Regions from separate parts of the Weizmannia sp. FSL K6-3076 genome, predicted to be linked through region 1. Evidence: riboswitches for the same ligand, from Rfam matches in the RefSeq annotation. Region 1 holds a riboswitch; the other holds the start of a gene.

What was found. Region 1 has a riboswitch for FMN ahead of NSS95_RS08325 (ECF transporter S component). Riboswitches for the same ligand answer to the same signal wherever they lie in the genome.
Region 2: another riboswitch for FMN. It lies ahead of ribD (bifunctional diaminohydroxyphosphoribosylaminopyrimidine deaminase/5-amino-6-(5-phosphoribosylamino)uracil reductase RibD); the one in region 1 lies ahead of NSS95_RS08325 (ECF transporter S component).

The regions. Positions count from the first base shown of each region.
Region 1 covers NZ_JBBOWU010000001.1:1,777,284-1,784,457, reverse strand. Annotated here, with positions in the region: gene resB (cytochrome c biogenesis protein ResB) at 1-155, shown strand, start outside; gene ccsB (c-type cytochrome biogenesis protein CcsB) at 199-1,398, shown strand; gene NSS95_RS08340 (response regulator transcription factor) at 1,549-2,265, shown strand; gene NSS95_RS08335 (ATP-binding protein) at 2,262-4,031, shown strand; gene NSS95_RS08330 (peptidoglycan DD-metalloendopeptidase family protein) at 4,139-4,855, shown strand; FMN riboswitch at 4,926-5,061, shown strand; gene NSS95_RS08325 (ECF transporter S component) at 5,209-5,787, shown strand; gene NSS95_RS08320 (ferredoxin) at 5,818-6,066, opposite strand; gene NSS95_RS08315 (helix-turn-helix domain-containing protein) at 6,332-7,174, shown strand, end outside.
Region 2 covers NZ_JBBOWU010000001.1:3,484,033-3,491,206, reverse strand. Annotated here, with positions in the region: gene NSS95_RS16520 (ParB/RepB/Spo0J family partition protein) at 1-283, shown strand, start outside; gene NSS95_RS16515 (DUF554 domain-containing protein) at 323-1,039, shown strand; gene yyaC (spore protease YyaC) at 1,257-1,880, opposite strand; gene NSS95_RS16505 (mechanosensitive ion channel family protein) at 2,095-3,006, shown strand; gene NSS95_RS16500 (DUF951 domain-containing protein) at 2,996-3,196, shown strand; gene ychF (redox-regulated ATPase YchF) at 3,355-4,455, shown strand; FMN riboswitch at 4,530-4,669, shown strand; gene ribD (bifunctional diaminohydroxyphosphoribosylaminopyrimidine deaminase/5-amino-6-(5-phosphoribosylamino)uracil reductase RibD) at 4,786-5,898, shown strand; gene NSS95_RS16485 (riboflavin synthase) at 5,879-6,526, shown strand; gene NSS95_RS16480 (bifunctional 3,4-dihydroxy-2-butanone-4-phosphate synthase/GTP cyclohydrolase II) at 6,544-7,174, shown strand, end outside.

The DNA of each region.
Region 1 (7,174 bases):
AGCGGGAGAAAGGCGCCGTGCTTTTGGCAGCCCATACAAATAAAAACTGGTACGGGCTAAAAAGGGAGCTGGAATGGGTGCTCAGCGCATCCGGCATGCCGGCGCTTGTTGACAGAAAAGAACGGAAGAATCCGCAACAGGCCCATACGGCTTAAACAGACAGGAGCAATCGGATGAGGAGGGGGAAAATTGGAAAATCTGGTCGAAACGAGCAGCCGGTTGTTGTTCGCCGCATTTCTTTTGTATTTAATCGGCACTTTACTGTTTGGCGGCGCGATCCGCACACCGAAAAAGGGACAGGGAAGCACTGGGCCGCAAAAAACGAAGTGGGGAAATTTTGCGATCTTCGCAACGGTTGCGGGGTTTATTTGCCAGGCCGGTTATTTTATTACAAGGTGGATCGCATCCGGGCATGCCCCTGTAAGTAATTTATTTGAATTCACTACTTTTTTTGGTATGATGCTTGTTGGAGCCTTTATGGTCATTTATTTTCTTTACAGGAGTGCGGTGCTCGGGCTGTTTGCTTTGCCGGTTGCACTTCTTTTGATTGCCTATGCAAGCATGTTCCCGAAAGACATCAATCCGCTCGTGCCGTCTCTCAGGAGCTACTGGCTGCAGATTCATGTGACAACGGCGGCCGCCGGGGAGGCCATTCTTGCTGTCAGTTTTGCTGCCGGGCTGATTTACCTTGTGAAAAGCACTGATCAGCAAAAATCAAACCGGCAGACTTTCTGGCTGGAATTTGTTATGCTTTGTTTAATCTGCATCGCCGGTTTTATTGTCGCAAAATCCGCTTTCGGCTTGTTTCATTACAAAGCGGATTTCAGCTGGATTGACCGTAACGGGGCAAAAAACACGGGGGAAAATGCCCTCGTCTACCATATGCCGGCTGTTATCGGGCCGCATGGCGGGGAACTTTTAACAGCTGGGAGAATGACGCCGTGGTTTTATGTGCCGGCCTTTATCAATGCCGTCAAACTGAACACGGTGCTCTGGTCTGTTTTGAGCGGCATCATTCTTTACGTGCTGGTCCGGTTGGCGGCCAGAAAGCGGATCGGCGCGCTGTTAAAACCGCTCACCAAAAATATAAATGCGGATTTAATGGATGAGATCGGCTACCGTTCGGTATTGATCGGGTTTCCGGTGTTTACGCTCGGCGCGTTAATCTTTGCGATGATCTGGGCACAAATTGCCTGGAGCAAATTTTGGAGCTGGGACCCGAAAGAAGTGTGGGCACTGGTTACGTGGCTGTTTTATGCCGCTTTTCTCCATTTGCGCATGTCAAAAGGCTGGCAAGGTGAAAAATCCGCCTGGCTGGCCGTCATTGGCTTTGCCATTATTCTGTTTAACCTGATTGCAGTAAATCTTGTCATTGCTGGGCTGCATTCGTATGCCTGATTTTGTAAGCTTTTGAATCCTCCGCATCCCCGGGAGCCCCACCCGGGGATGCGGGCGGCTTGCATGGCCTCGGGAAGCCCGCAAGGATTTTACCGGCTGGATGAATCTTGCTCGCAGCAGGCGGCTGATATTGACTGAGGAGGAATAGCAATGGATGAGGATGTAAAAATTTTAGTGGTTGATGATGAAGAAAGGATCCGGCGCCTGTTACGAATGTATTTGGAAAGGGAAAATTACACGATAGATGAAGCGGAAGACGGCGATACCGCTTTGAAAATGGCGCTTGAAAAAGACTACAGCTGCATTTTGCTCGATATTATGATGCCGGGCAAAGACGGCATTGAAGTGTGCCAGGAATTGCACGAAAAGAAAATGACGCCCGTGATCATGCTGACGGCTAAAGGCGAAGAAGCCAACAGGGTGGAAGGATTTGAAGTTGGCGCGGATGATTATATTGTAAAACCTTTCAGCCCGCGCGAAGTGGTACTACGGGTGAAAGCCCTGCTTCGCCGGTCGTTGCAAACGGGTTTCTTAAACGCGGATACAAAAGCAAAAGACATTGTCGTTTTCCCGCATATTACCATTGACAATGATGCTCACCGCGTCACAGCGGACGGAAAGGAAGTCAATCTGACCCCGAAAGAGTATGAGCTGCTTTATTTTCTCGCCAAATCTCCGGATAAAGTGTTTGACCGCGAACAGCTTTTAAAAGAAGTATGGCATTATGAATTTTTCGGTGATCTCCGTACGGTGGATACGCATGTCAAACGCTTGCGGGAAAAATTGAATAAAGTGAGCGAAAACGCGGCTAAAATGATCGTTACCGTCTGGGGCGTCGGGTATAAATTTGAGGTTGCGCCGGAATGAGAATTTGGCGGACGGTTGTCGGGAAACTGTGGATGACCATTCTACTGATGGTTGCCTGCGTTCTGCTCATCCTGACGGTACTGTTGCTCAAGTTTTTTGAAGAATACCATATCAATCAGATTGAGCAGGATTTGTCTAATACGGCGCAAAAAATCTCGAGGATTATGGAGGAGCACCCAAGCGGAAAGATCGGGAAAGAAATTGCCCTCGGCGTTCTGGACCAAAACGAGAAAGTCATGATCGTTTACCGCAAAAATGATATCTTTTATCCATCCGGTTCCAAATCATACAAAGGGATCCCGTACGCGTCGATTTTAAAGGACAAGCAGCTGTCCCAAGTGTTTAGCGAAAAGAAGAAAGTGAGCAAAGAGTTAACCCCTTCTGGCGGGTCTTCCCGCAATAAGTACCATCATGTGATTGTGACGGCCGTCCCGCTTCATGTGAAGGGGGAAGAACCGGGCGCGGTATTTGTTTACCAGTCATTGGAAGTGCTTCAGGAAATGACGCGGCAAACGACAAAAATCATTTTGCTCGGTGCAGGCATTGCCATTATTTTAACGACCGGCTTTGCTTTCTTCCTTTCAAAAAGGATTGGCGGGCCATTGCATAAAATGCGGGAAGCGGCTTTTGAAGTGGCAAAAGGGCGTTTTGACAAAAAGGTGCCGATTTTAACCCGTGATGAAATCGGGGAACTGGCGACCGCTTTTAATACGATGGGGCGACAGCTTAAATTTAATATGGACGCCTTAAAGCAGGAAAAAGAGCAGCTGCGGAATATTTTAAGCAGCATGGCCGACGGTGTTTTGACCTTTAACCGGGACGGTGCCATTTTAATCATGAACCCGCCGGCTGAGATGTTTCTTCAAAACTGGTATCATAACCAGGCTGCAAAAGACGCCCCGCTTCCTGAAGGGTTGTCCGCATTGCTTGCGAAAGTGGTCGAAACGGAGAAAGAACAGACGGATGAAATTGAAATCAACGGTCGGTACTATGTTATGATTGCAAGCCCGCTTTATAATTTGTCCCGGATCCGCGGCGTTGTCACCATTATCCGCGATATGACGGAAGAACGGAAGCTGGACAAGCTGCGCGATGATTTTATCGCAAACGTTTCGCACGAATTGCGGACGCCGGTTGCCATGTTGCAGGGATACAGCGAAGCGATCATTGATGATATTGCGGCAAGTGAAGAAGAAAAGAAAGAATTTGCCAAAATCATTTACGATGAAACGCTAAGGATCGGCCGGCTTGTCAATGAGCTGCTCGATCTGGCAAGAATGGAAGCGGGGCATTTTTCGTTCAGAATGGAGCCGGTCTCATTTAACAGTTTCATTGAAAGAGTGACACATAAATTTAACGGCATCGCGAAAGAAAAAGGAATCGACCTCGTTTGCGAGACTTCGGACAGCGATCTCACCCTTGAAATCGATGCCGACAGAATTGAACAGGTGCTGACGAATTTAATTGATAACGCCCTCCGGCATACTTCCTCGAACGGTTACGTCAAAGTAAAAGAGGAAGAAGCACCCGGCGGCGTATATGTACACGTCGAAGACAACGGATCCGGTATACCGGATGAGGATTTGCCGTTTGTATTTGAACGCTTTTACAAAGCGGATAAAGCAAGGACGCGCGGCAAATCGGGAACAGGGCTGGGCCTTGCGATTGCTAAAAACATTGTCGAAGGGCATGGTGGCCGGATCTTTGTCAAAAGCAAATTAGGGGAAGGGACCACCTTTTCATTTTTCCTTCCAAAAAAAGGCTGACCTCTGCGCCGGGTCTGCCTTTTTTGTATATTTTCCCGTTTTTTGCGCATCTTAGAAGATGGCTTTGCTTGAAACGGAATTGAAAAAATGAAAATGGGGTGGATCAATTGCCGGCATACATCAAAATATGCCTTTTCGTTTCATTGACAGCTGCATGCCTGGGGTTTGCCTGTTCGGCAAATGACGTAGCCGCATCCGGGTCGGTTATCCATGAAGCGACAAAAGACTGGATTTTTCCGGCGGCAGGGACGATCTCCGACACATTTAACACAAGATACGGCACACATAAAGGGCTTGATATTGCCGGAAGATACCGCGCAAAAGTATTCAGCGCCCAAGAAGGTACCGTTACCCGTTCCTATCTGTCCGCATCCTACGGCCATGTTGTTTTTATCCGCCATCCGTCCGGTTATGAAACGGTTTACGCCCATCTTGCCGGAAGGGCAGTGAGAGCGGGGCAGCATGTTGAAAAAGGAAAGGTGGTCGGCTATATGGGTTCGACCGGCCATTCAACTGGTATCCATCTTCATTTTGAAGTGCATAACGGGCCATGGACGCCGGATAAGAAAAACGCCATTGACCCGTTTTTGATCTTCGGACCAGGCGCGCCGGGCCAGACGGTTTCCGCCAAGACCCATGATCCTTACGGGGTTTTTGCTGCTTCCACCGTCCCTCAGCCTGCAGCTTACACTGTGAAAAAAGGCGACACGCTCTGGAACATTGCCCTCCATTTTCATACGAGCGTGGGAAGGCTGAAAAGCTGGAACAAATTGCGGTCGGACCGAATTATGGCCGGCCAGGTGCTGAAAATAAAAAATGAATGAAAGTGATGCGGAATGCTTCACAAAATGGCAGCCGGCATGTATAATAAGCTTGTAATCAAAATTTCATACGATTTATCTTCGGGGCTGGGTGAGATTCCCGACCGGCGGTGATAAGGCAGTTGCCTTTCAGTCCGCGAGCCGGATTTCCGGCAGGATTTGGTGAAATTCCAAAACCGACAGTATAGTCTGGATGGGAGAAGATAAAGGTTGCCAGTGTTTAATGACGTATTAAACGCTTATTTGGACTCGCCTATTACAAAGCCCCCGACATTTTGTCAGGGGCTTTTCATTTTGGTCCGCGGCACCTTTCTTCCTTTGATGATAAATCGGTCACAAGGAGAGAGGAAGTTTAAATGAAGAAATGGGATGTAAAGCAATTCGTTGCGGTCGCGTTGCTCAGTGCTCTGGCTTTTATGCTGATGTTTATTAAATTTCCGGTTCCGCCTTTTCCATCGTTTTTAACAGTGGACTTCAGCGACATTCCGGTATTGGTGGCAGCCCTTCTTTACGGGCCGATGGCTTCTGTTGTAGCGGAACTAATCAAAAATATCCTGAATTATTTATCACTCGGCAGTGAAGCAGGGGTACCGATCGGGAATGTGGCAAACTTTTTTGCAGGGATGCTGTTCGTCCTGCCGACATATCTCATTTACAAACGGATGCGGACAAAAAAAGGCATGACTGTAGGTCTAGTCACTGGCACGGTATCCATGTCGGTATGTATGAGCATTTTAAATTATTTCGTCATTTTACCGGCTTATCTGTACTTCATGAACTTTTCGGTCGGGAATGTAAAAGCGTATATTGTGGCGGGCGTGCTGCCTTTTAATCTTGTGAAAGGCCTCATCGTGACGGCTTTGTTTATGCTCATGTTTACAAAAATGAAAAATTGGATTGACAAAGCATCCGCCATTGGGGGGAAAAGAATATGAAAAAAAGCAGGCTCAAACGGCCTGCTTTTTTCATTCGTATTTTAACGGATCGCCATCAAAAGGCTTGTCGGAAACTTTAATCGATTCTGTCGGGCATCCTTCAAAGGCATCCATCAGGTCATCTTCCAATATTTCCGGGACTTCCGCAGTGCCTTTATTATCATCCAAAATCACGAAAGAAAGCCCTTCATCGTCATAGTCGAAAATATCAGGAGCGCTGGCGGAACAAGCGCCGCAAGCGATGCATGTATCTTTGTCCACGATTGTAAACTTTGCCATTTTGATTCCTCCTCGTTGTTCAATCATGGCAGAAAAGAAAAACAGGCAGCCTCGTCATGTGCACGAAGGCATGCCGGTGTTTCTCCTTCATTTTAAAACTCTTTTTTTCTTATTTCAATAGCGGGCTGGCGGAGTTCGTGAAACCTGTCGAATCAATGAAAAAAATGGTAAACAAATCGCCTGTTTCCATGTTAAAATAGAACCAACCCCCGATTTTTCCTTGCACTTCCCCCTTTTTTCAGCTAAAGAACAGGAGAGGATTCAGATGCCTTTTTTACAGGCTGTATTGCTGGATTGCTTCAGCAACCTGAATGGAGAACGCACCCCTTATGCTGTTTTTCATCTATTAAACGGCAAAAAATCAGCACAGACGATCCAGGATTCCCATTTTTTCAAGATTGGCAGGCTCTTTCAAACGTTTCCATTTATTTCCCGTGAGGCTTTCACACGCGAAGTAGAGGCCCTATTAAAAGCCGGGTTGCTGCAAAAAAGCGGCCCGGATGCCTGCGTGGTCACAGAAAAAGGTGCTGCCCTGCTTTTGGCAACCGGCAGGATGGAAGAACGGTTTCCTTACCTGGACGGCTTGAAATACCAGGATTCGGCAAATCTGTTTTGGAAAAGGTTGAATCTCATTACCCAGGCCGTATCCAACTTAGTGTATGGAAATAAAGTATATTATCCGGTTCAAAGGGACCCGGCTCTTCAGGCTTGGGCAAAAAACTGGCTGAAACAGCATGCAAAAAGCAGGATTGCGTTAGCGGAGCATTTGTACCGTGAATTTTACCGTCTGTTTTCCGGCAGCCCGCCGGAAAAGCCTGAAATTTTTGTCCTTCGGTTGACGGGTGCGGGCCGGATCGGATATACGATCACGCAGGCTGCCTCCGCCCTGCACCTTGATCCTGTAGAGTACTGGTACCGGTTTTTGCATTTGCTTCATTTTATCGTCCGGCGCATCCTCGGAGATCCTGAAACATTCCGGTATTTATACCAAATGCTTCACGATGTGCAAAAGGCCTTGCCACTGACCCGGTCTGCCGCGGTGACATTTGGCTTCTTGAAGCAAGGGAAAACGATTGCGGAAATCAGCACGCTGAGAGGGTTAAAACAA
Region 2 (7,174 bases), 1.7 Mb from region 1:
GGAAATTGCGGAAAAGGTTATTGCCGAAGGATTAAGTGTCCGCCAGCTGGAAAAGCTTGTCCAGCAGCTGAACCGGAATGTTTCACGTGAAACGAAGAAAGACAAGCAGGAAAAAGATATTTTTATCCAGGAACACGAAACGGTTCTGCGCGAAAAGTTTGGGACAACCGTCCATATTAAGCGGACAAAGAAAAAAGGAAAAATTGAAATTGAATTTATGTCCAATGAAGATTTAGAGCGGATTTTACAATTGCTGGATGCCGGTTTTGAACAGGAACCGTAACGATATACAAAGATAAAGAGATAAAAACGGGTGAAAAAGATGGTATTGCTGGGGACAATTGTAAACGGGCTGAGCATTGTGGTCGGTTCTTTTATCGGAAGGCTGTTAAACCATATTCCGGAGCAAATGAAAGGCACCGTGATGCAGGCGATCGGGCTTGCGGTGATGGTGCTGGGGCTCGGAATGGGGCTGAAAAGTGAACAGTATATTATCGTAATATTAAGCCTTGTGATTGGCGCAGTCATCGGCGAAATGCTGCGGCTCGAAGCCCATTTGAACGGGCTCGGTGCCTGGCTGGAAAAAAAGTTTGGAAACAGCGGACAGGGCAGTACGGCCGAAGCCTTTGTGACGGCAACGCTCGTTTTTGTGATTGGCGCGATGGCCATTCTCGGAGCATTGGACAGCGGAATCAGGGGCGACCATACGGTACTGTACACGAAATCTGTTCTGGATGGTTTCACAGCACTGATCTTATCTTCAACCCTCGGTTTTGGGGTGATTTTTTCGGTTGTTCCGGTGATCCTTTATGAAGGTGCCATTGCGTTATTTGCCACGCAAATTAACCGGCTTGTCCCAGCACCGGTGCTGCATTCGTTTATTACCGAAATGACGGCAACCGGCGGAATTATGATTTTTGCTATCGGTTTAAATATTGCGGGGCTTGCCAAAATCAGGGTGGCGAATTTATTGCCGGGCATCGTGGTGGTTGCCGTGCTCATCGGCCTGTTACATGCTTATCATACGGTTTTTGGCTGAATTTTACAGGAATGAAGCAACACCTGTTTATCGGTTGAAGTATGAATGTGAACCGGCAGAAACTTACTGAAGTTGCGGATCCTTTTTGCCGGATCCCGGGCCATACAGGTTGCCGGCTTATTCATTCATCTGATTCCGATTTTTATGGTATAGAAGTTTGCGTTCACCGGGGAATTTCGGATAAACGGTTTCAAAAATGTTGCTGTTTCTGGATCACTTAAATCATTTTCTCCTTCGCCTGTCCGCTGTTCATGGAAATCATGGCGTTTTGATATTGAAGATGCAGATTGGCACGGCTGATGCCTGCAGCGATTAGTTTTGCCATTTTCAGAACAAGATTTAAACGGGTATTCTGAAGGACGGTAAACTCCATAAAACCGCTGATGTTCACAATTCCTGTAATGTGGATGTCGCCAACAGGAGGCAAATCTTTCTTTACACCCGCCCCCGGTTTCACCGGACCGTCGCCGATTTGGATCATGCCGACGCTCTTCATTTTTCCAAGGCAGGCATCGACGGCAATGACGAAGGGGTCGTGGTGCTTTTGATAAATCCTTTCCATATTTTCTTCAAGGTTTAAAGCATGAACCGGCTTATCGAGCGTTCCGTATACGTTGAAGCAGGACAGACCTGTTTCTTCCAAAAAAGTGCCCGTTAAAGGCCCGAGCGAGTCCCCGGTGGAACGGTCGGTGCCGATGCAGACCACCACCAATTCCCTGTTTGTACTTTTCGGAAGTGCTGATAAAATATGATTGGATATAATTTCTTTTGCCAGAACATCATCATGAAATACCTTGATACGATTGCCGCTGAATTCCAATTGTCCTTTTCTCAGATTCATATCAGCCACTCCCTCTTTGTAATAGTACCAGTATACGGAAAATCAAAAAAATCTATACATTTAACATATCTCTTTTTTGATACCCGCAACCGGCAGTTTTACACTTGATTCAGCCGCCAATCAAAAAGGTAATTTTTGAAAAGCGGAGCCGGTTGTCGAGCAAGCGCGGTTTTTTTGTTACAATAACGTTAAAAGAAATGAAGGTTGGTGGAATATGGGCCATTTTGAGACATATCTCAAACACCTCACATCCAAGTGGTTAAATGAAGATACATGGATCGGAATCGGGGAGACAGTGCTGAAGATCATTGTGGTGATGCTTGTCGCATCGCTTGTCATTAAATTCGGCAAAAAGGCGATTGGCAAAATTTTTGCAGTCCGTGCCAAAGCCCCTCTCCGGTTTTCAGAGCGGCGCGAGGCCACGTTGTTGCGGCTGATGGTGAACACACTGACCTATCTCGTCTGGTTTGTTGCCATTGTCACGATTTTGTCCATTCTCGGCATCAATGTCCAGGGGCTTCTGGCCGGTGCCGGAATTGTCGGGCTGGCTGTCGGGTTCGGGGCGCAAAGCCTTGTAAAAGACGTTATTTCCGGATTCTTTATTATCTTTGAAGACCAGTTTTCGGTCGGTGATACGGTGCAGGTCGGGAAATACGAAGGCGTTGTGGAAGAAATCGGGCTCAGGACAACAAAAATCAAAAACTGGACCGGCGAATTATACATCATTCCGAACGGCAATATTTCCGAAGTCACCAATTTGTCCATTCATAACAGCGTCGCCGTTGTAGATGTCCGTATTCCGTACGAAGAGGATATTGACAAAGCGGAAGCGGCCATTCAGGAAATACTGGTGTCATTTGCCGGACAGCACGAAGAGGTCGTGTCAGAGCCTGAACTGTTGGGCGTCCAGCAGCTCGGCACCACGGATGTTACACTCAGGGTGGTAGCGGAAACCCTCCCGATGGCACACTGGTATATTGCGAGAGTGCTGAAAAAAGAAATTAAAAAAGCATTGGACGAAAATCGCATCCATGCACCTTATCCGAAAATGGTGACTTATTCCCGTACTGAGAAAGAAGAGGCATTGGCCGGCCAATTTCTAAAGGGGGATGAACATGGAAGATAAAAATTTCGGGTTGTATGATATTGTGGAAATGAAAAAGCAGCATCCGTGCGGCACAAACCGCTGGAAAATCATCCGGATGGGGGCGGATATCCGCATTAAATGTGAAGGATGCGGACACAGCGTGCTGCTGCCACGCAGGGAATTTGCCCGCAAACTGAAAAAAATCCTCGTTAAGCACGAAGAACAATAGCCCTTTTACGGGTGTCTTTTTTTGGGAGCCGGGGTGCGGTTAAAATAAGGCCGGCAAACGAAGTCGTTAACCGGGCGCATCCGGCAGCACCCCGGGGTTTTTGATACAGCCGGGAAAAACTTGAAAGATACGAGAATGTTTGAAGGAGTGGACATAAAATGGCGTTAACAGCCGGAATTGTCGGTTTGCCGAATGTCGGAAAATCGACTTTATTTAATGCGATTACAAAAGCCGGGGCCGAATCTGCGAACTATCCGTTTTGTACAATTGACCCGAATGTCGGCATGGTGGAAGTGCCGGACGAACGGCTGGAAAAATTAACAGAACTGTACCATCCGAAAAAAACGGTCCCGACCACTTTTGAATTTACTGATATTGCCGGGATCGTCAAAGGCGCGAGCAAAGGGGAAGGGCTCGGGAATAAGTTTCTTTCCCATATCCGCCAGGTGGATGCAATCTGCCATGTCGTTCGTTGTTTTGAGGACGAGAACATTACACATGTTTCCGGGAAAGTCGATCCGATTGATGATATCGAAACGATCAATCTTGAATTGATCCTGGCCGATCTTGAAACGGTGGACAAGCGGATCGGGCGTGTAGAGAAAATCGCAAAACAGAAGGATAAAGAAGCCGTTGCCGAATATGAAGTGCTGACCAAATTAAAGGCGGCTTTTGAAGCGGAAAAACCGGCACGGGCGGTGGAACTGACCGAAGACCAGCAAAAAATCGTCAAAGGGTTCCAGCTTTTAACAAGCAAGCCGGTTTTGTATGTGGCCAATGTCGGGGAAGATGACATTCAGGATCCGTCTGCAAACCCGTATGTCGGGAAGGTGCGTGAATATGCCAAACAGGAAGGCGCGGAAGTGATTGTCATCTGTGCCCGCATTGAAGAAGAAATTGCCGAACTGGATGACGATGAGAAAAAGATGTTTTTAACCGAACTCGGCATCCAGGAATCCGGACTTGACCAGCTGATTAAAGCTGCTTACAGCCTGCTTGGCCTTGCGACTTATTTTACGGCTGGGGAACCGGAAGTCCGCGCGTGGACATTCAAAAAAGGCATGAAAGCCCCGCAATGCGCAGGCATTATTCACTCCGATTTTGAAAAAGGGTTTATCCGGGCTGAAACGGTGTCGTATGAAGATTTAATCAAATATGGCAGCGTGGCAGCAGCAAGAGAAGCCGGAAAAGTGCGCCTGGAAGGAAAAGACTACGTTGTCCAGGACGGCGATGTCATGCATTTCAGGTTTAATGTATAACAGGACTTTTGGACGAATATTCAAATTGTATTGAAAAAATTCAAATCATCCGTTAAAATAGGTATCAGTCGAATATTTTCCTTCGGGGCAGGGTGCAATTCCCGACCGGCGGTGATGAGGAAACTCAAAGCCCGTGACCCGTATTCTCCGGAATGCGGTGGATTTGGTGAAATTCCAAAGCCGACAGTGACAGTCTGGATGGGAGAAGGATCAAACGTTTCATTGGAACGTGTATTTCATGATGCCGTTTTGCCCCGCACATCTTCGTGCGGGTTTTTTGTTTTCACGGGTATATGTTGGCGGAAATTGCATACAGGAGGCATGAAAGGATTGCAAAAAGAAGATTATATGCAGCTTGCACTCCATTTGGCCGAAAGTGTGGCCGGGCAGACTTCCCCGAATCCCCCGGTTGGAAGTGTCGTCGTGAAAAACGGCACGATCGCCGGGATGGCGGCCCACTTAAAGGCGGGAGAAAAACATGCGGAAAGGCTTGCGGTGGAACAGGCCGGGCCGCTTGCAGAGGGTGCTGAAGTTTTTGTGACGCTCGAGCCGTGTGCCCATTACGGAAAGACGCCGCCGTGCGCAGATTTTTTAATTGAAAAAGGCATCAAAACAGTATATATCGCTGCATTGGACCCCAATCCGCTTGTCGCAGGCAAAGGAATAGAAAAGCTCAGGCAAGCCGGAGTAAAAGTGGAAACCGGGATATTGAAGGAACAAGCGGAAAAGTTGTACCGCCCTTTTTTCCACTTTATTCAAACGAAAACACCGTTTGTCACTGTCAAAACCGCCATGACGGCAGACGGAAAAATTGCATCTGAAACCCGTGACAGCAAATGGATCACAAGTGAAGAAGCAAGGCGTGATGCCCGCCGGTTAAGAAGCAGGCATGATGCAATACTTGTCGGCATACAAACCGTTCTCCATGATAACCCCCTTCTCACCACACGTTTGCCCCATTCCGGGAAAAATCCTATTCGCATTGTATTAGACACCCATTTGCGCATCCCGCCGGAAGCGAAAGTGCTAAACGGCGATGCGCCAACCATTATTTTTTGCGGAAGCGATGCACCAAAAGAAAAAGAACAATGTCTGAAGCAGCTTGATGTCGAAGTGGTCCGCATGCCGCATGCCCGCCTCTTGATCCGTGACGTGTTAGCAGCGCTCGGGGAAAAAGGCATCATGACTTTACTCGTCGAAGGCGGCGCGGCAGTAAACGGCTCATTTTTAAAAGAAGGCGCAGTGCAGCAGTATATTTTTTACATTGCCCCGAAAGTGATCGGCGGGAAAAACGCGCCGTCCCCTTTCGGTGGACACGGGTTTGGCAAGGTGGCCGATGCTTTGCCGCTCCGGTTTGAAAAAGTGGAACAGATCGGGCCTGATTTAAAAATCACGGCTGCCGTCCAAAAGGAGGTGCCGGCGCATGTTTACAGGGATTATTGAAGAAATCGGCATATTGAAACGTGTGGAAAGAGGCCCCCGCTCCCTTAAGCTTGCCGTACAGGCCAGGACGGTTCTCCAAGATGTACGGCTTGGCGACAGCATTGCAGTGAACGGTGTTTGCTTAACCGTCACATCCTATACGCCAAATGCATTTACGGCTGATGTCATGCCTGAAACATTTTTCAGCACGGCATTGGCCGGGCTGAACATCGGCAGCAAGGTCAACCTTGAACGGGCAATGGCTGCAGGCGGGCGGTTCGGCGGGCATTTTGTCACAGGGCATGTTGATGGCACGGGCACGGTCTGTTTGAAACAAAGGATGGAAAATGCCGTTTATATCACGATTTCTGTTCCCTCCTCCCTGTCCGCCTTTCTGATCCCAAAAGGCTCGGTTGCACTCGACGGCACCTCCCTGACTGTGTTCGGGGCTGCGGACGGGCAATTAACCGTTTCATTGGTGCCGCATACGCAGCAGCATACGATATTGCCGGAAAAAAAGATTGGCGATGCCGTGAATATTGAATGCGATATTTTGGCCAAGTATATGGCAGGGCTGTTCAGGAACGGAGAACGGGCGGAAAAAGAGAGCGGCATGATGGCGCTCTTAAAAGACCAAGGTTTTATGTAAACAAAGGGGTGAAAAACTTGTTTCATACCATTGAAGAAGCAGTAGAAGACTTAAAGGCCGGAAAAGTCGTGATTGCCGTCGATGATGAAAATAGGGAAAACGAAGGTGATTTTATCGGCCTTGCGGAAAAAGCGACACCGGAAATGATCAATTTGATGGCCAAAGCAGGACGCGGGCTCATCTGTGCACCGATTACGGCGGAAAAAGCACGGCAGCTCGATCTTTACCCGATGGCACGGCAAAATACCGACAGCCATGAAACGGCCTTCACCGTGAGCATTGACCATGCTGCCACCCGGACCGGCATCAGCGCATTTGAACGTGCCAAAACGGTCCGGCACCTGGCAGAAGACGCGGTAAAAGCCGAAGACTTTCACCGGCCGGGGCATATTTTCCCGTTAGTGGCCAAAGCAGGCGGCGTCCTGGAACGGTCCGGCCATACGGAAGCAGCCGTTGACCTGGCAAAACTGGCAGGCGCAAATCCGGCCGGCGTGATATGCGAAATCATGAATGAAGACGGCACGATGGCACGACTCCCTCAACTGGAGGAAATGGCCAAAAAATTTGGCATCAAACTGGTGACGATCCAATCGTTAATCGAGTACAGAAAAAAACATGAGAAACTGATTCAAAAAGAAGCGGAAATCA